Regions from separate parts of the Paenibacillus sp. FSL P4-0081 genome, predicted to be linked through region 3. Evidence: a T-box and tRNA genes for the amino acid it is inferred to sense, from the RefSeq annotation. Region 3 holds a T-box; the other regions hold tRNA genes.
What was found. A T-box is a leader RNA that pairs with one kind of tRNA and senses whether it is charged. The one in region 3 lies ahead of metG (methionine--tRNA ligase), so its partner is inferred to be a tRNA-Met.

Region 1 (6,585 bases), 2.4 Mb from region 3:
CACATGGAGTTACAAAGGAATATGGTAGGCGAAGAGGTCTGGAAAGGCCCGCGATAGAGGTAAAAGCCCTGTAGCCTAAACTGTGTTCTCTCCGAGACGGATCCCGAGTAGTGCGGGGCACGTGAAACCCCGTATGAATCCAGCAGGACCATCTGCTAAGGCTAAATACTACCTGGCGACCGATAGTGAAACAGTACCGTGAGGGAAAGGTGAAAAGCACCCCGGAAGGGGAGTGAAATAGAACCTGAAACCGTGTGCTTACAAAAAGTCAGAGCCCTATTAATGGGTGATGGCGTGCCTTTTGTAGAATGAACCGGCGAGTTACGTTTAACATGCAAGGTTAAGGTGAGAAGCCGGAGCCGCAGCGAAAGCGAGTCTGAATAGGGCGATTGAGTATGTGGACGTAGACCCGAAACCGTGTGATCTACCCCTGTCCAGGGTGAAGGTGCGGTAACACGCACTGGAGGCCCGAACCCACGCATGTTGAAAAATGCGGGGATGAGGTGGGGGTAGCGGAGAAATTCCAATCGAACTCGGAGATAGCTGGTTCTCCCCGAAATAGCTTTAGGGCTAGCCTCGGTGAATGGAGTGGTGGAGGTAGAGCACTGATTGGGTGCGGGGCCCGCAAGGGTTACCAAGCTCAGTCAAACTCCGAATGCCATTAACTTCTTGCCGGGAGTCAGACAGTGAGTGCTAAGATCCATTGTCAAAAGGGAAACAGCCCAGACCATCAGCTAAGGTCCCCAAGTGTGTGTTAAGTGGGAAAGGATGTGGAGTTGCACAGACAACCAGGATGTTGGCTTAGAAGCAGCCACCATTGAAAGAGTGCGTAATAGCTCACTGGTCGAGTGACTCTGCGCCGAAAATGTAACGGGGCTAAACACACCACCGAAGCTATGGCTAGATGCTTTGCATCTGGGGTAGGGGAGCGTTGTATGCAGGTTGAAGGTGTACCGTAAGGAGCGCTGGACAGCATACAAGTGAGAATGCCGGTATGAGTAACGAAAAGATCAGTGAGAATCTGATCCGCCGAAAGCCCAAGGTTTCCTGAGGAAGGCTCGTCCGCTCAGGGTAAGTCGGGACCTAAGGCGAGGCCGAAAGGCGTAGTCGAAGGACAACAGTTTGAAATTACTGTACCACCGTAATCCGCTATGAGCGATGGGGTGACGCAGGAGGGTAGTGACGCGGACTGATGGATGTGTCCGTCTAAGCAGTGAGGCTGATGTGTAGGCAAATCCGCACATCACTAAGGCTGGGCTGTGATGGGGAGCGAAAATTGTAGTAGCGAAGGTCATGATCTCACACTGCCAAGAAAAGCCTCTAGCCAGGAGAAGGTGCCCGTACCGCAAACCGACACAGGTAGGCGAGAAGAGAATTCTAAGGCGCGCGGAAGAACTCTCGTTAAGGAACTCGGCAAAATGACCTCGTAACTTCGGGAGAAGAGGTGCCTCGGTAGGGTGAATAGCCCGAGGGGGCCGCAGTGAAAAGGCCCAAGCGACTGTTTAGCAAAAACACAGGTCTGTGCGAAGCCGCAAGGCGAAGTATACGGGCTGACGCCTGCCCGGTGCTGGAAGGTTAAGGGGAGTGGTTAGGAGCAATCCGAAGCTGTGAACCGAAGCCCCAGTAAACGGCGGCCGTAACTATAACGGTCCTAAGGTAGCGAAATTCCTTGTCAGGTAAATTCTGACCCGCACGAATGGCGTAACGACTTGGGCGCTGTCTCAACGAGAGATCCGGTGAAATTTTAATACCTGTGAAGATGCAGGTTACCCGCGACAAGACGGAAAGACCCCATGGAGCTTTACTGCAGCTTGATATTGAATTTGGGTACGATCTGTACAGAATAGGTGGGAGCCGGTGAGGCAGGAGCGCAAGCTTCTGCGGAGGCGCCGTTGGGATACCACCCTGATCGTATCTAGGTTCTAACCTAGTGCCCTAATCGGGTACGGGGACCGTGTCAGGCGGGCAGTTTGACTGGGGCGGTCGCCTCCTAAAGAGTAACGGAGGCGTTCAAAGGTTCCCTCAGAATGGTTGGAAATCATTCGCAGAGTGCAAAGGCATAAGGGAGCTTGACTGCGAGACCTACAAGTCGAGCAGGGACGAAAGTCGGACTTAGTGATCCGGTGGTACCGCATGGAAGGGCCATCGCTCAACGGATAAAAGCTACCCTGGGGATAACAGGCTTATCTCCCCCAAGAGTCCACATCGACGGGGAGGTTTGGCACCTCGATGTCGGCTCATCGCATCCTGGGGCTGAAGTAGGTCCCAAGGGTTGGGCTGTTCGCCCATTAAAGCGGTACGCGAGCTGGGTTCAGAACGTCGTGAGACAGTTCGGTCCCTATCTGTCGTGGGCGCAGGAAATTTGAGAGGAGCTGTCCTTAGTACGAGAGGACCGGGATGGACGTACCGCTGGTGCATCAGTTGTTCCGCCAGGAGCATGGCTGAGTAGCTACGTACGGACGGGATAAGCGCTGAAAGCATCTAAGCGTGAAGCCCCCCTCAAGATGAGATTTCCCAACTAGTAAGACCCCTTGAAGACGACGAGGTAGATAGGTTGGAGGTGGAAGTGCAGCAATGCATGGAGCTGACCAATACTAATCGGTCGAGGGCTTATCCAAATTTCTTAGAGCGCAGATTCGTTTCGGATTCAGTTTTCAGGAATCAATTCCTGAAGCATTTACGCTGTAAATGCCCGTTTGGTGGCGATAGCGGAGGGGTTCCACGCGTACCCATCCCGAACACGACCGTTAAGCCCTCCAGCGCCGATGGTACTTGGACCGAAGGGTCCTGGGAGAGTAGGACGCCGCCAAGCGGACAATCCACACACACTGTGGTATTTTTTTTGCCCTTATTAGTTGCATAGTGGTATGAGAACGGGCCTTTAGCTCAGCTGGTTAGAGCGCACCTCTGATAAGGGTGAGGTCAGTGGTTCGAGTCCACTAAGGCCCACCATATTCCCTGATAGCTCAGTTGGTAGAGCACTCGACTGTTAATCGAGTTGTCACAGGTTCGAGTCCTGTTCGGGGAGCCATCTGGAGAGGTGTCCGAGTTTGGCCGAAGGAGCACGATTGGAAATCGTGTAGGCGCCACAAGCGTCTCGAGGGTTCGAATCCCTCTCTCTCCGTAGCATTACCTTCTCTGTAAAGGGATGAGAACCCTCAGTGGTTCGTTGGAGCATTGGCTTCGTTAGCACAGCTTCGCAATCTCGTAACGAAGTGAAGAGTATCCCTCTCTCTCCGTAGCTTTACCTTACAAATATTTAATCAGCATGGCTCGTTGGTCAAGGGGTTAAGACACCTCCCTTTCACGGAGGTAACATGGGTTCGAATCCCATACGAGTCACCAATTTCTTCTTGGATTTATGGGATGAGAATTCCCTGGGTTCGTTGAAGCATAGGCTTCGTGAGGAATACTTCGCAATCTCGTAACGGAGTGGAGAGTATCCCATACGAGTCATATATGGAGGCTTAGCTCAGCTGGGAGAGCATCTGCCTTACAAGCAGAGGGTCGGGGGTTCGAACCCCTCAGCCTCCACCATCTATCTTTAACAGAATAGATCTTTAACATTGACGCGGGGTGGAGCAGCCCGGTAGCTCGTCGGGCTCATAACCCGAAGGCCGCAGGTTCAAATCCTGCCCCCGCAACCAATTTGGAACCGTGGTGTAGTTGGCCTAACATGCCTGCCTGTCACGCAGGAGATCGCGGGTTCGAATCCCGTCGGTTCCGCCATTTTTATTGTATGAAGGTATCAGGGATTGAGCATCCTATATCTCGAAGTATAGAGTATCCACCCGATTCCGTAGTGTTTGCTAATTATTAATATTGGGGATTAGCCAAGCGGTAAGGCAACGGACTTTGACTCCGTCATTCATAGGTTCGATTCCTATATCCCCAGCCATTTCATTTATGATTGCTTCTCTTATGAGAGCCATTAGCTCAGTTGGTAGAGCACCTGACTTTTAATCAGGGTGTCGAAGGTTCGAGTCCTTCATGGCTCACCATTTTCTTATAAAGTGTGCGCGTGTGGCGGAATGGCAGACGCACCAGACTTAGGATCTGGCGTTTCACGACGTGGGGGTTCAAGTCCCTTCACGCGCACCATGTTTTTGCGGACGTGGCTCAGCGGTAGAGCATCGCCTTGCCAAGGCGAGGGTCGCGGGTTCGATTCCCGTCGTCCGCTCCATATAGATTTTGCGCCCTTAGCTCAGCTGGATAGAGCGTTTGACTACGAATCAAAAGGCCGGGAGTTCGAATCTCTCAGGGCGCGCCATTTATAACTTCATTGAATCATCAAAGTGTCCTCAGGATTCGAACGAGTTCGTTGGAGCATCAGCTTCAATAGCACAACTTCGCAATCGGATGCGAAGCATCCGTATCTCTCAGGGCGCGCCATTATTACTTTGCAGTATAGCTTTTATATTAACGGGATGTAGCTCAGCTTGGTAGAGCACCTGGTTTGGGACCAGGGGGTCGCATGTTCAAATCGTGTCATCCCGATATTTCACCTTTGCGGGTGTAGTTCAATGGTAGAACTTCAGCCTTCCAAGCTGATAGCGTGGGTTCGATTCCCATCACCCGCTTAAATAATAGTTACAGCAACCCTTGATATTCAAGGGTTTTTTTGTTTTTTTAGCATGGGGCGGAAGTATTGCTTACTAAAAATACATAGTATATGCTGGTGGCCGCTCTATGCGCTGGTAATGCTATATTATGCAGACAGCCATGTTTATATAGACCTGTTATATTAGAACTATGGAAGAACAGGCACTATTTACTTGGAAGTTGAGGAGCATTTATTATGACAGACAAAGTAATACGGATCTTCAAGATCATTAACGCCATCCAGTCGAATCCCGGGATTACGGCTGCGGATCTGGCATTCCGGTGCGAGGTGAATATTAGAACGATTTACAGGGACTTGGATGTAATCAGTCATTTTGCACCGGTGATGAATGAGGGGAGAGGAACGGGTTATAAGTTTATGGGGAAATTCTTCTTATACCCGCTGGATTTCTCCGAGCAGGAGGCAATGGCCTTCTCTCTGCTGCCCTCCGTGCTGGCACCCGGCAAAATCCCCCCAGGTTTTCTGTCTGCCTTTGACAAAGTCATGGGCACACATCTGAAGGAGAAATCCAAACAGAATGGAATGCTTGAGAATATTTCAGATATTATCCAAATGGGCAAGCCTGCTTACCGCAAGGAGAGCCGGAATTTCCTGCAGCCGCTGATCGGGGCGATTATGGAGCAAAGGCGGATTCGTACGGTATATCACTCGCAATTGCGTAATGAGACAACGCAGCGGGAGATTGATCCTTATTATTTGATTCCGCGTGACCAGAGATTCTATCTGATTGGCTATTGCCACCTGAAGAGGGCGATCCGGACATTTCGCATCAGCCGTTTTCAGCAGGTAGAGGTGACGGATACCCCCTTCGACAAAGGGGATTTCAATATTAAACAGTATCTGAAAAATACCTGGTCGATCGACCGGGGCAACAAGAATACCACCTTCAAAGTGCGGTTTCATCCGGAGGTAGCGCGTTACATCAAAGAAGAGGAATTGTTCGTGCACCCGCGAATGACCGATGAGGAAGACGGAAGTCTGCTGTTTGAAGTCACCGTCAATAACGACAAGGAATTTATTAAGTGGATTCTGCAATATGGCCCTAACGCCGAGATTCTTGAGCCGGTATCCGCGAGACAGGGACTGAAGCAGCAGCTGGAGCAGTGGATGAATGTGTATCATTAGGCAATATACATAGAAAATGTAAATACGATAATCCCAAGAAACCCCTGACTGATGAAGTCAGGGGTTTCTTGGCGCTGAAGGGTGCAAGTGGAGTTACTCCGGTACCACCAGTCCCAGTCCGTCCGCGATACGCCGTCCAAATTCCGGATCGGCTTTGTAGAAATGGCCAATCTGGCGAAGCTTGATCTCATCCGACTCGACTGGAGTCATCGCGCCTACAATATTGCGTACGAGCCGGGCACGCTCCTCTTCATTCAGCAGACGATAGAGATCACCCGGCTGGGTGTAATGATCGTTGTGATCATAAGGGAGACTGTCTGCTTGACCGGAGACTGCAAAAGCGGCCGGTCTATCCTGCGGCGACTCGGTTGCCCCGCCGAAGCTGTTAGGCTCGTAATACACGGAGCCTCCGCCGTTATTGGTATGATTCAGCGCGCCATCCCGCTGATTATTGTTCACCTCGGCGATGGGCCGGTTAACCGGCAGGTGGTTGTGATTCGCTCCTACCCGGTAACGGTGGGCGTCTCCGTAGGCGAAGAGGCGGCCCTGGAGCATTTTATCAGGAGAGGCTTCTATCCCTGGCACAAATGATCCCGGGGAGAAGGTAGCCTGCTCCACTTCGGCGAAGTAGTTCTCCGGATTGCGGTCCAGCACCATGCGGCCCACCTCAATCAGCGGGTAATCCTTCTGGGACCATACCTTGGTGACATCAAACGGGTCGAAACGGTAGGTGTCAGCATCCTCTACAGGCATGATCTGCACATGCAGTCTCCAGGCGGGGAAATCCCCTTTGTCGATCGCATTGAATAAGTCCTCAGTATGGTAATCCGGGTTGT
Region 2 (6,585 bases), 3.9 Mb from region 3:
CTCTCATCTTTAAACTTGATCCTTGAAAACTGGATACCGAAACGAATTTGCGTTTTAGAACATCTTTTAGCTGAAACTTGTGTAAGCAAGTTGAAATAGTTATTAGTTGCTACAGCGATTTTCCTAACGGAAAACGCATTGGTTAAGCTAATAAGAGCACACGGAGGATGCCTAGGCGCCAGGAGCCGACGAAGGACGTGGCGAACAACGAAACTGCCTCGGGGAGCTGTAAGCAAGCTTTGATCCGGGGGTGTCCGAATGGGGAAACCCAGCTGTGGTAATTCGCAGTTACTCGTATCTGAATACATAGGATACGCAGAGGCAGACCAGGGGAACTGAAACATCTAAGTACCCTGAGGAAGAGAAAACAATAGTGATTCCGTCAGTAGCGGCGAGCGAACGCGGAACAGCCTAAACCAAGGGGCTTGCCCCTTGGGGTTGTGGGACGTCTCACATGGAGTTACAAAGGAATATGGTAGGCGAAGAGGTCTGGAAAGGCCCGCGATAGAGGTAAAAGCCCTGTAACCTAAACTGTGTTCTCTCCGAGACGGATCCCGAGTAGTGCGGGGCACGTGAAACCCCGTATGAATCCAGCAGGACCATCTGCTAAGGCTAAATACTACCTGGCGACCGATAGTGAAACAGTACCGTGAGGGAAAGGTGAAAAGCACCCCGGAAGGGGAGTGAAATAGAACCTGAAACCGTGTGCTTACAAAAAGTCAGAGCCCGATCTATGGGTGATGGCGTGCCTTTTGTAGAATGAACCGGCGAGTTACGTTTAACATGCAAGGTTAAGGTGAGAAGCCGGAGCCGCAGCGAAAGCGAGTCTGAATAGGGCGATTGAGTATGTGGACGTAGACCCGAAACCGTGTGATCTACCCCTGTCCAGGGTGAAGGTGCGGTAACACGCACTGGAGGCCCGAACCCACGCATGTTGAAAAATGCGGGGATGAGGTGGGGGTAGCGGAGAAATTCCAATCGAACTCGGAGATAGCTGGTTCTCCCCGAAATAGCTTTAGGGCTAGCCTCGGTGAATGGAGTGGTGGAGGTAGAGCACTGATTGGGTGCGGGGCCCGCAAGGGTTACCAAGCTCAGTCAAACTCCGAATGCCATTAACTTCTTGCCGGGAGTCAGACAGTGAGTGCTAAGATCCATTGTCAAAAGGGAAACAGCCCAGACCATCAGCTAAGGTCCCCAAGTGTGTGTTAAGTGGGAAAGGATGTGGAGTTGCACAGACAACCAGGATGTTGGCTTAGAAGCAGCCACCATTGAAAGAGTGCGTAATAGCTCACTGGTCGAGTGACTCTGCGCCGAAAATGTAACGGGGCTAAACACACCACCGAAGCTATGGCTAGATGCTTTGCATCTGGGGTAGGGGAGCGTTGTATGCAGGTTGAAGGTGTACCGTAAGGAGCGCTGGACAGCATACAAGTGAGAATGCCGGTATGAGTAACGAAAAGATCAGTGAGAATCTGATCCGCCGAAAGCCCAAGGTTTCCTGAGGAAGGCTCGTCCGCTCAGGGTAAGTCGGGACCTAAGGCGAGGCCGAAAGGCGTAGTCGAAGGACAACAGTTTGAAATTACTGTACCACCGTAATCCGCTATGAGCGATGGGGTGACGCAGGAGGGTAGTGACGCGGACTGATGGATGTGTCCGTCTAAGCAGTGAGGCTGATGTGTAGGCAAATCCGCACATCACTAAGGCTGGGCTGTGATGGGGAGCGAAAATTGTAGTAGCGAAGGTCATGATCTCACACTGCCAAGAAAAGCCTCTAGCCAGGAGAAGGTGCCCGTACCGCAAACCGACACAGGTAGGCGAGAAGAGAATTCTAAGGCGCGCGGAAGAACTCTCGTTAAGGAACTCGGCAAAATGACCTCGTAACTTCGGGAGAAGAGGTGCCTCGGTAGGGTGAATAGCCCGAGGGGGCCGCAGTGAAAAGGCCCAAGCGACTGTTTAGCAAAAACACAGGTCTGTGCGAAGCCGCAAGGCGAAGTATACGGGCTGACGCCTGCCCGGTGCTGGAAGGTTAAGGGGAGTGGTTAGGGGTTAAACCCGAAGCTGTGAACCGAAGCCCCAGTAAACGGCGGCCGTAACTATAACGGTCCTAAGGTAGCGAAATTCCTTGTCAGGTAAATTCTGACCCGCACGAATGGCGTAACGACTTGGGCGCTGTCTCAACGAGAGATCCGGTGAAATTTTAATACCTGTGAAGATGCAGGTTACCCGCGACAAGACGGAAAGACCCCATGGAGCTTTACTGCAGCTTGATATTGAATTTGGGTACGATCTGTACAGGATAGGTGGGAGCCGGTGAGGCAGGAGCGCAAGCTTCTGCGGAGGCGCCGTTGGGATACCACCCTGATCGTATCTAGGTTCTAACCTAGTGCCCTTACCGGGTACGGGGACCGTGTCAGGCGGGCAGTTTGACTGGGGCGGTCGCCTCCTAAAGAGTAACGGAGGCGTTCAAAGGTTCCCTCAGAATGGTTGGAAATCATTCGCAGAGTGCAAAGGCATAAGGGAGCTTGACTGCGAGACCTACAAGTCGAGCAGGGACGAAAGTCGGACTTAGTGATCCGGTGGTACCGCATGGAAGGGCCATCGCTCAACGGATAAAAGCTACCCTGGGGATAACAGGCTTATCTCCCCCAAGAGTCCACATCGACGGGGAGGTTTGGCACCTCGATGTCGGCTCATCGCATCCTGGGGCTGAAGTAGGTCCCAAGGGTTGGGCTGTTCGCCCATTAAAGCGGTACGCGAGCTGGGTTCAGAACGTCGTGAGACAGTTCGGTCCCTATCTGTCGTGGGCGCAGGAAATTTGAGAGGAGCTGTCCTTAGTACGAGAGGACCGGGATGGACGTACCGCTGGTGCATCAGTTGTTCCGCCAGGAGCATGGCTGAGTAGCTACGTACGGACGGGATAAGCGCTGAAAGCATCTAAGCGTGAAGCCCCCCTCAAGATGAGATTTCCCAATTAGTAAGACCCCTTGAAGACGACGAGGTAGATAGGTTGGAGGTGGAAGTGCAGCAATGCATGGAGCTGACCAATACTAATCGGTCGAGGGCTTATCCAAATTTCGAAGAATGCAGATTCGTTTCGGATTCAGTTTTCAGGTGATCAAGCCTGATATGTATATTCCCTGATAGCTCAGTTGGTAGAGCACTCGACTGTTAATCGAGTTGTCACAGGTTCGAGTCCTGTTCGGGGAGCCATCTGGAGAGGTGTCCGAGTTTGGCCGAAGGAGCACGATTGGAAATCGTGTAGGCGCCACAAGCGTCTCGAGGGTTCGAATCCCTCTCTCTCCGTAGCTTTACCTTACAAATATTTAATCAGCATGGCTCGTTGGTCAAGGGGTTAAGACACCTCCCTTTCACGGAGGTAACATGGGTTCGAATCCCATACGAGTCATATATGGAGGCTTAGCTCAGCTGGGAGAGCATCTGCCTTACAAGCAGAGGGTCGGGGGTTCGAACCCCTCAGCCTCCACCATCTATCTTTAACAGAATAGATCTTTAACATTGACGCGGGGTGGAGCAGCCCGGTAGCTCGTCGGGCTCATAACCCGAAGGCCGCAGGTTCAAATCCTGCCCCCGCAACCAATTTGGAACCGTGGTGTAGTTGGCCTAACATGCCTGCCTGTCACGCAGGAGATCGCGGGTTCGAATCCCGTCGGTTCCGCCATCTTTATGAAGAAATGTTCGGCTCGGTAGCTCAGTCGGTAGAGCAAAGGACTGAAAATCCTTGTGTCGGGGGTTCGATTCCCTCCCGCGCCACCATATTTTTTACAACTTAATATGCCGGTGTAGCTCAATTGGTAGAGCAACTGACTTGTAATCAGTAGGTTGGGGGTTCAAGTCCTCTCGCCGGCACCATCCTCGGAGGCTTAGCGAAGTGGCCAAACGCATCAGACTGTAAATCTGCTCACGTACGTGTTCGGTGGTTCGAATCCATCAGCCTCCACCATTTTTAGGGGCATAGTTTAAAGGTAGAACAACGGTCTCCAAAACCGTTGGTGTGGGTTCAATTCCTGCTGCCCCTGCCAAGTAATATCCTATAAAATTTAATATGGCGATCGTGGCGAAGTGGTTAACGCACCGGATTGTGGTTCCGGCATTCGTGGGTTCGAGACCCATCGGTCGCCCCATTTCTTTTATAAGGGTTATAAGGCATTGCAATTAAATAAGCTTCATATGGCGACTGTGGCGAAGGGGTTAACGCACCGGATTGTGGTTCCGGCATTCGTGGGTTCGAGACCCATCAGTCGCCCCATTTTATTAAATCAAATGTTGGGGATTAGCCAAGCGGTAAGGCAACGGACTTTGACTCCGTCATTCATAGGTTCGATTCCTATATCCCCAGCCATTATATGCGGACGTGGCTCAGCGGTAGAGCATCGCCTTGCCAAGGCGAGGGTCGCGGGTTCGATTCCCGTCGTCCGCTCCATTTTTTTGGTGCCATAGCCAAGTGGTAAGGCAAAGCTCTGCAAAAGCTTTATCCCCAGTTCAAATCTGGGTGGCACCTCCATTATCTTTTAGAACTAATTCTATGTATATGCCGGCGTGGCGGAATGGCAGACGCGCTCGACTCAAAATCGAGTGGGAAACCGTGGAGGTTCGAGTCCTCTCGCCGGTATAATTTATGAAACTAGTCCCTTAGGAGTTTGACTCCTGAGGGATTTTTATATTTATACTCCATCTCAAATTAAGGATAAAACCCGCAACGAACTTAGATCATCAAATTCGTTGCGGGTTTTATATGTTTTATATGTTGATGCTAAGACTCACTTAAGGAAGCACGTTCCCGGCCGCGCGGTAGATCTCGTACCATTCCTGGCGGCTGAGGGTTATATCGGAAGCTTTGGCGATATCAAGCAAGCGCGCTGTGTTGGTGGTACCGACCACCGGCTGCATCTTAGCCGGATGGCGAAGGAGCCAGGCGATGGCGATGGCCGTATCTGCTACACCTTTTTCCGCAGCCAGACGGTTAATGACTTCATTCACCTCCGGGAACTTCTCATTGCCGAGGAATACGCCTTCAAAGAAACCGTATTGGAACGGTGACCAAGGCTGGATCGTCATATCATGCAGGCGGCTATACTCCAGGATGCCTCCATCATGGACAACTGATCCGGAATTTGTCATATTGACGTTGATCCCGGAATCGATCATGCCGGTGACCATTACGCTGAGCTGAAGCTGGTTGAACAGCAGGGGCTGCTTGACGTTCTTTTTCAGCAATTCAATCTGCAGGGGATTCTGGTTGCTGACGCCGAAGTGTTTCACCAAACCTCTGCTCTCCAGCTGATCAAAGGCTTCTGCTACTTCTTCAGGCTCCATAAGGGTGTCCGGGCGGTGCAGCAGCAGAACATCGACATAATCGGTCTTCAGGCGCTTCAGGCTGTTCTCTACCGAGCTCACAATATGCTCTTTGGAGAAGTCGAAGAAGCCATTACGGATTCCGCATTTGGTCTGAATCAGCAGTTGCTCACGCATGCCCGGACTTGCAGCCAGCACGTCGCCGAACACCTCCTCAGCTTTACCGGCAGCATAAATGTCAGCGTGGTCAAAAAAGTCTATGCCAGCCTCAAGGGCGCTGTGAATATGTACATCGGCCTCTTGTGGTGACAGATCTGCAATCCGCATACAGCCCAGGGAGATTTCAGCGACCTCCAGCGCACCATTAGCAACGTTAATTCTTTTTACCATTAATTATTCACTCCTTAAATGAAGGTACAGTGTTAAGCTTAGACCTTAGAGTTAGGTGTAAGTCAATAGATTTATAGAGCGGCTTTTCATAGAAACCAAATGGTGTTACCTTAAGAGGTGAAACCGATACCAGCTGACAGAAGGGAGCTGCAATAATGGGATACAGCATCAAAACCATAGCACAAAAAAGCGGACTGAGCCAATATACGCTGCGTTACTACGAACGGGAGGGCGTATTGCCGGTTGTGGCAAGAGATGTTAACGGCAACCGGTGTTTTGACGATGAGGATCTGGAGTTAATTTCGTTAATCTGCTGTCTCAAGGATACAGGGATGGCGATTGCCGATATCAAGCAATTCATTGCGCTTTCGAAAGAAGGGGTAAGTGCTTTGCCCGATCAGCGCAGACTGCTGCAGGAGCATAAAGTGCATATTGATGAGAAGATTAAATTCTTTCAGAGCTTTGCGCAAAAGGTGGACCACAAAATTGCTTATTTTGCCTCCCTGGAGAATGAAGCGAAAGCAGCCAGACCCTAATCTTGAGCCGCAGGGTCGTATGATTATTGTCGCTGCAATTAAGGATTGGAAATGCTGCAGCCAGTACTTAAGCTTGTAGCGAAACCGGTATAAGAATGAGATGAATTATAAATAGAGTAAGGCCTTATATTGGGTTGGAAATCCTTGCGGAGACCGGGGTCCCGGGTTTTCCTAAGTTGCTTATACAGTAGATAAGAAGGGCAGCAGAAAGAACGGAATATCCGGGAAAATGGAATGCAAAGACCGTTCATGTGATGTTAAATGACACATAAATTGACCGTTTCTTGACAAAGCGGTTTATAATCTTGACGGGAAGCCTCTTGATGATATGATAAAGGTACTTAAG
Region 3 (6,585 bases):
CTATGGAATTTCAGGGAAATGTGCCCTCCCCACAAAACAAAAAAAGCCGGACATTAGCATCAAAATAGATGCTTGCCCGGCCGTTTCATCCTGTTATCTATGCCTGGTTAAAATTGCGGAAGCTGATCCAGATTGTTGGTAGGATCCCCATCTGCATCGCCGCGAATATACATTTCGCCGTCTTTCCCTTTGAATGCGTTGACTCCGGCAATACTCCCGGACTGAACCTCCTGAAGTGCCTGCTGATAATCCAGCACACGGCCGGAAGAGGTCTGGAACTTGGTCAGATCACCATCACCGTTTCTTTGGGCTGCAATAAAGCGTTCACGTTCGTTGTTCATCACTTAGGATCTTCTCCTTCGCGCCTGGGATTAGCCATCAATCTGGCTCACAGATAGCTTGTCCATAGAATCGAAAGAGTATGTACCCGGGCTGATTACAGCGTTTTCTGCATTCTCACGTGAAGAATACCGGCATCATAGAAGGGCTCCGGGGAAATTACTTCATAGCCCAGTTTGCTGTAAAAGGCTTCTGCATGACACTGGGCGTCGAGAATAGAGGCTACCAGGCCGAGTTCACGGGCATGCCCCTCCATAGCGAGCAGCAAAATCCGTCCGAAACCCTTGGACCGGTAATGCTCGTGAACAGCAATCCGCTGCATTTTAGCGGTCTCTGCCTTGTAATAAATCAGTCTTCCGGTAGCTGCCGGCTCCCCGTTGTCCTTAAGCAGGAAATGATGCGCGTTGTCACCGATCACATCATATTCATCAATCTCCTCTTCGGCCGGCACCTTCTGTTCCTCCACAAATACCTTATTGCGGATCGCAAGCGCCATCTGGAGCTGCTCCTCTGTAGTGACATGTACGATTTCCACTGCCATTCTCCTCTAGCCCCTCTCTATAGGTCCAATCAACATTGAGCCATTATACAGAATTTTTAATATCCTGTATAGAGCCTCTGGTCTTCAGGGATAGGGAAGACGGATAAGCCGCTTCCGCCGGACTACTGAATGGAATACACCTCTTCCGGAATCGAACGGTCGTACACATCCTGCATAACCGGTGATATAAGACTATCCGGTGTATCCAGTCTGCCATCCAGCCCGTTCATCTTATGAATCCCCGTATACCCGGGAGACTCACCGCCAGCCGCACATCCGGCCGTCCCCAGCATCACACATACTCCAATGACCCCGCTCCACACTATTGACCTGCGCATAATTGTACCCCCTGTTCTTCTTGGCTCTATACAGCTTTGACGAATCAGGGGCTTCATAAACGATTTCTTACAGATTTACATTGCCAACGATATGCACAAGGTACATCATGCCGCCGAGAAAGCCTGCGAGTACAAAATAAGCAATACCATATCTCCAGCGTAACGCGGCCGGCACATCATAATATTTATCATTATCAAACACTGTAAAACTGATCTCACACTGCATCTTCAGCTGCAGCTTAGCATCCACATACAGCTGGTCCAGCTGTACGATCCGGACTTTATCGATAATGGACTGCACAGGCATAGTCGTTGTACCGTAGTAGTCCAGATTGTCCCAGCGGACACCAAGATATTGCTGGCGGTTCAAATCACTGTAGGTGGTAAAAGGCAGTTCCCTTTTGTGCTCAGGTCCGGGAATCAGATACCCTTGATCCTGCAAATCTTCAATCGGTATCAGGAAGCTCTTCAATACGGCATGCATCTGATTCTTCGTGCGCCGGCTGATATATTTCTTGTACATGTCATAGGCAAATAACAGCCAGATAATACCGAACAGAATAGATTTCAGATAGATGATCACAGCCAGACCTCCAACCAGACCCACCAGCCATAACCACCGGGTAACCGCAGTTGCAATTCTTCCCCCATCCAGCGGATGAATTGGCAGCAGGTTGATCAGGTTTATAAAGAATCCGACATAAGCCAGTGAATACAGCAGCGGGCTGTGATAGTAATAAGCTGCTCCGAAGACGGCGGCCGCGCCAATGCTCCCCAGAATGGGACCTCCAAAAGCAACGTAGGCTTCCTCTCTGGCATCCAGCGGTTGTTTCTTCATCGTAATTAATGCGCCCATAAAAGGAACAAACAGCGGTGCGCTCACCGGCAGCCCGATCCGCTTGGCAGCGATAACATGGCCTATCTCATGATCGAATAATAAGGCAACGAAGCCCACTGCAAATTGCCATGGTGAGATCAGTGCATAGGCCCAGATAGACACCATCATCGAAATCAGCGGTCCCGCAATCTTCCCCAGCTTAAGCAGAGACAGAATGGTTTTGCCCTTCAGCAGCAGCAGTACTCCCGCGCTACCAAGCCATCCCATTATGCCTGAGCTTTTCTTTTCCTGCTATTTTTCCGGCAAAAGTCTCATTCTCCTTTATCTCTATATCTGGTGTTGACATAAGCCATCACCTGCATATATGATATCCAGTAATTAGGATAACCACAATAGCTATGAAGAGAAAGAGTACCTTGGCAATTCTTTCACAGAGAGCTCCGGCCGCTGAAAAGGAGCAGAGAAAACCCACGGGAATATGGTCTCAGAGCTGCGCATCGAAGCCCGCATAAACGGGACGTAGGCTGCGCCGGAACCCGCATCCGTTACCATGCTAGGGTATACCCGCAGGCTTATGCGGACGTACCTGAAGAGGTGGATGCCGCAAGGCATTGATGAATTTGGGTGGTAACACGTGAGCACAGGCTCTCGTCCCTTTTGGGGATGAGAGTCTTTTTTGTGCGCTTAGAAATCTAAACATGTTTTCCGAAACGGGTTTTGTCCGAATCCGTTTCAAGGAAACATCTGTCAACAAAACTTATAGGAGGACAATGACATGACAAACATTTTTATCGGAGGGGCTTGGCCGTATGCCAATGGCTCCCTGCATCTGGGCAGGCTTGCGAGTATTCTACCGGGAGATATCCTGGCCCGCTATCACCGTGCCAAAGGCGACGCTGTGCTGTATGTCTCCGGCAGTGACTGCCATGGCACTCCCGTCGCTGTGCAGGCGGCGCAGGAAGGTGTATCCCCTGGTGAATTCGCCAGCAGATATCATCAGGAATTCACAGATTGCTTCCGTTCGCTTGGATTCACCTATGACTTATACACCCGGACCGATCAGGAGCATCACCACAGTGTGGTGCAGGAGCTGTTCCTTAAGCTGCTGGATAACGGCCATCTGTACCAGAAGTCTACGCTCCAATGCTACTGTGAGCAGGATCAGCGCTACTTGCCGGACCGCTATGTAGAGGGAATCTGCCCGGTCTGCGGACAGCAGGCCCGGGGTGACCAATGTGATTACTGTTCTACGATACTCGACCCGGTTGACCTGCTGGAGCGTACCTGCAAAATCTGCGGAACCCCGCCGGTGCTGCGTTCCACCCTGCATTATTATTTGTCACTGTCCAGCTTCCAATGCGCACTCTCAGATTATGTGGATTCTGCGCAGGGCTGGAGAGACAATGCTGTGCGTTTAACCCGCAGATATCTGCAGGAAGGACTGCAGGACCGCGCCGCAACGCGGGATCTGGATTGGGGGGTAGATGTTCCTGTAGATGGCTTCACGGACAAAAAAATCTATGTGTGGATTGAAGCGGTCAGCGGCTATCTGTCCGCCAGCAAGCAGTGGGCTGCCGGGACTGGCAACCGCTGGGAGGATTTCTGGCTTGAATCCACTGAGAACAAGGACGCCGGGTACCCTCCCATTACAGCCTATTATGTGCATGGCAAGGATAATGTGCCTTTTCACAGCCTGATCTGGCCGGCTCTGCTGCTGGGTGCTGGAGACCTTCATCTGCCGGACCGTATCTTCTCCTGTGAATACATGACTCTCGAAGGGGAGAAATTCTCCACAAGCCGTAACTGGGCCGTCTGGGTGCCGGATATTCTCTGCCGCTACGATCCGGACTCCATCCGGTATTTCCTGACGGCGAACGGTCCTGAGAAACGGGATGCCGACTTCTCGTGGAGAGAATTCATCTACAGCCATAACAGCGAGCTGCTGGGTGCCTTCGGTAATTTCGTCAACCGCAGTCTGGTATTCGTGAATAAGTTCTGGAATGGCGAGGTGCCTGAGGGCACACTGGATGCCGCATGGGCCGGCAGCATTAATACATTGTACAGTGAGACCGGGAGACTTATTGAGGGGGGCAGCTTCAAAGAAGCGCTCGAGCATGTCTTCACCCATATCCGCCAGGCCAACAAATATTTCGATCAGCAGCAGCCGTGGCTGCAGATTAAGAATGACCCCGCCGCCTGTGCCAGCACGCTGTATACCTGTGTACAAATCATTGCTAATCTATCCAACCTGTTGAACCCGTTCATTCCATTCTCCTGCGGCAAGATCAGGGGGTTTCTGGCCCTTGAACAGCCTGTCTGGCAGCCGGTAGCCGTTCCGGCGCATCAGCGGGTGCAGGGGCTGGAATTATTGTTCGAACGGATTGATGTGGCGCGGATTGAGGAGGAGACCGAGCGGCTTAAGAGCTTGCAGCGCTGAGGCGGAAAACTTCATCATCCCCTCGTCAGCTGGCTGATGAGGCGGACTGAGATTCCTCTATTCCTGCAAATCAGGCAGATTCCCGGGTCAATCGGACTGAGAATCTCTTATATGCCCGGCCGCCCCTCATTTTGGGGCCGGATGAACAAAATAACGCACTCAGTCCGTTGCAGCCTCAAAATGCGGCTTTTTCGGGAAATAGGGTCCTCTCAGTCCGCTTCACTTTTGCGATGAACACTTGCTCCAGTAAACCTGCTACCTGTTACTCGTCACCTGTCACCTGTCACCTGTCACCTGTCGCCTGTCGTCAGTCGCCTGTCACCTATCACCCGTCACCTGCTACCTGTCACCTGCTACCTACTACCTTTTACTTGTTACCTATTTCCGTTTTCACAAGATTCCGAACACTGGTGATATGCCGGCGCAACTCAAAAAAGCATCCTTATCCGCACCGCTTACAAAACAAGCGGTGCAGATAAGAACGCTTTTGGATTTCAATGCGTAGCTGATGCTGCTGCAATTCTTAACCCTTCAGCCCTTAATGGCCGGGAAAGCGCCCTCCGGCTGCAACACCCTGCGGGGAGATCCGCTCGATCCGGGCCAGATCATCCGCTGACAATACTACCTGCAACGCGCCGAGATTCTCTTGCACCCGATCCAGCCGCTTTGTTCCCGGGATCGGCACAAATTGCTCACCCTGCTCAAGCAGCCAGGCCAGCGCAAGCTGCGAAGGAGCACAGTCCTTCTCGGCTGCCATCTGCCCGATCAGCGAGACCACTTCGAGATTCCTGGCGAAATTCGCTCCCTGGAACCGCGGGTAGCTACGGCGGTAATCGTCCGGCGGCAGGTCGTCGAAGCTTTTAATCTGACCGGTCAGAAATCCGCGGCCCAGCGGACTATAAGGAACGAATCCGATGCCCAGTTCTTTGACCAGCGGCAGTATTTCATCCTCCACCTCCCGGCTCCAGAGCGAATATTCTGTCTGCAGTGCCGTAAGGGGATGTACCGCATGTGCGCGGCGTATCAGCTCAGGTGAAGCTTCCGATAAGCCAATGTAGCGGATCTTCCCTTCCTTGACCAGTTCAGCCAGCGTGCCTATAGTCTCCTCGATAGGTGTGTTCGGATCAGGACGGTGCTGATAATACAGATCAATATAATCCATACCGAGATGGTATAGGCTGGAATCTACGGATTTTTTGATATAAGCCGGATCACCCTTGGGGCCCTGAGTATGCGTAATGCCAAATTTGGTCGCAATAACCGCTTTATCCCGTCTACCCTTAAGTGCGCGGCCCACGAGCCTCTCATTGCTGCCAAAACGCTGCTGCGCGAAATCTCCATAGATATCTGCTGTGTCCAGCAGGGTTACTCCCAGGTCGAGTGCCCCATGGATCACTTTTACCGACTCTTCGTTCTCCGGCATCATCATCGTTCCTAGTCCCAGAGCCGATACTGTCAGCCCTTCGTTTCCGAGTGTTCTTGTCTGCATTTGGTTGTCTCCCTCTTTTCCCGGTGAAAGATTCTTCGGATATGTCCCTATTCTAACCTTCCTGCCATGGAGCAGCCACAGTACGTTTATGCTAGTAAGATCATTACCAGGTAACAGAACAGCACAGAACAGAAATAGAAACAGACCGGCCGTCCAGGTGACTCCTTTCGATTCTCAGCTCTCTGCCACCACAGGTGTATAAATACAGATATGCAGACCCGGATGATCGGCCAGACTCGCAACGGAGTTAATGTCATAGGTCACAGACTGATTTGTGCTTAGACTTTGTATGACTACGCGATTTACTTTTTTGCCTTGAATGTTGTGCAGCTTCCACATCTCTGCGAAATCCATACTGTCCTCACAGAGCTTCACTACCATGTCTTTGTACCAGGGATCGTGCAGATGCATGTCATAATAGGTTCTGAACACAGCTACTGAATAGAGCGCGAACTCCTCCCAATTCAGCATCCGGCGGCGCAGCCCCTGATCGAGAAACAATAGACGGAGCATAATGCGCTCGGAAGCGGGCAGCTTCCCGAAATTGCTAAGAACTTCACCCGCCTTATCATTCCAGGCCAGAACCTCGGACCGCTCATTCGT

Region 1: it encodes a tRNA-Met, which carries the amino acid that the T-box ahead of metG (methionine--tRNA ligase) is inferred to sense. The anticodon was not compared.
Region 2: it encodes a tRNA-Met, which carries the amino acid that the T-box ahead of metG (methionine--tRNA ligase) is inferred to sense. The anticodon was not compared.

What each region holds. Positions count from the first base shown of each region.
Region 1 is NZ_CP009280.1:1,066,293-1,072,877, forward strand. It holds rRNA gene P40081_RS04610 (23S ribosomal RNA) at 1-2,618, shown strand, start outside; rRNA gene rrf (5S ribosomal RNA) at 2,696-2,812, shown strand; tRNA gene P40081_RS04620 (tRNA-Ile) at 2,876-2,952, shown strand; tRNA gene P40081_RS04625 (tRNA-Asn) at 2,956-3,031, shown strand; tRNA gene P40081_RS04630 (tRNA-Ser) at 3,035-3,124, shown strand; tRNA gene P40081_RS04635 (tRNA-Glu) at 3,271-3,345, shown strand; tRNA gene P40081_RS04640 (tRNA-Val) at 3,462-3,537, shown strand; tRNA gene P40081_RS04645 (tRNA-Met) at 3,571-3,647, shown strand; tRNA gene P40081_RS04650 (tRNA-Asp) at 3,652-3,729, shown strand; tRNA gene P40081_RS04655 (tRNA-Gln) at 3,824-3,898, shown strand; tRNA gene P40081_RS04660 (tRNA-Lys) at 3,926-4,001, shown strand; tRNA gene P40081_RS04665 (tRNA-Leu) at 4,018-4,101, shown strand; tRNA gene P40081_RS04670 (tRNA-Gly) at 4,109-4,183, shown strand; tRNA gene P40081_RS04675 (tRNA-Arg) at 4,194-4,270, shown strand; tRNA gene P40081_RS04680 (tRNA-Pro) at 4,424-4,497, shown strand; tRNA gene P40081_RS04685 (tRNA-Gly) at 4,510-4,580, shown strand; gene P40081_RS04690 (helix-turn-helix transcriptional regulator) at 4,799-5,749, shown strand; gene katA (catalase KatA) at 5,843-6,585, opposite strand, start outside.
Region 2 is NZ_CP009280.1:7,397,733-7,404,317, reverse strand. It holds rRNA gene P40081_RS31420 (23S ribosomal RNA) at 141-3,071, shown strand; tRNA gene P40081_RS31415 (tRNA-Asn) at 3,135-3,210, shown strand; tRNA gene P40081_RS31410 (tRNA-Ser) at 3,214-3,303, shown strand; tRNA gene P40081_RS31405 (tRNA-Glu) at 3,335-3,406, shown strand; tRNA gene P40081_RS31400 (tRNA-Val) at 3,412-3,487, shown strand; tRNA gene P40081_RS31395 (tRNA-Met) at 3,521-3,597, shown strand; tRNA gene P40081_RS31390 (tRNA-Asp) at 3,602-3,679, shown strand; tRNA gene P40081_RS31385 (tRNA-Phe) at 3,699-3,774, shown strand; tRNA gene P40081_RS31380 (tRNA-Thr) at 3,795-3,870, shown strand; tRNA gene P40081_RS31375 (tRNA-Tyr) at 3,876-3,961, shown strand; tRNA gene P40081_RS31370 (tRNA-Trp) at 3,967-4,040, shown strand; tRNA gene P40081_RS31365 (tRNA-His) at 4,067-4,142, shown strand; tRNA gene P40081_RS31360 (tRNA-His) at 4,192-4,267, shown strand; tRNA gene P40081_RS31355 (tRNA-Gln) at 4,286-4,360, shown strand; tRNA gene P40081_RS31350 (tRNA-Gly) at 4,367-4,441, shown strand; tRNA gene P40081_RS31345 (tRNA-Cys) at 4,449-4,522, shown strand; tRNA gene P40081_RS31340 (tRNA-Leu) at 4,552-4,630, shown strand; gene P40081_RS31335 (aldo/keto reductase) at 4,783-5,703, opposite strand; gene P40081_RS31330 (MerR family transcriptional regulator) at 5,859-6,239, shown strand.
Region 3 is NZ_CP009280.1:3,516,200-3,522,784, reverse strand. It holds gene P40081_RS14915 (DUF3892 domain-containing protein) at 108-344, opposite strand; gene P40081_RS14910 (GNAT family N-acetyltransferase) at 437-880, opposite strand; gene P40081_RS38515 (hypothetical protein) at 1,003-1,218, opposite strand; gene P40081_RS14905 (site-2 protease family protein) at 1,286-2,323, opposite strand; T-box leader at 2,446-2,715, shown strand; gene metG (methionine--tRNA ligase) at 2,832-4,493, shown strand; gene P40081_RS14895 (aldo/keto reductase) at 5,032-5,982, opposite strand; gene P40081_RS14890 (helix-turn-helix transcriptional regulator) at 6,157-6,585, opposite strand, start outside.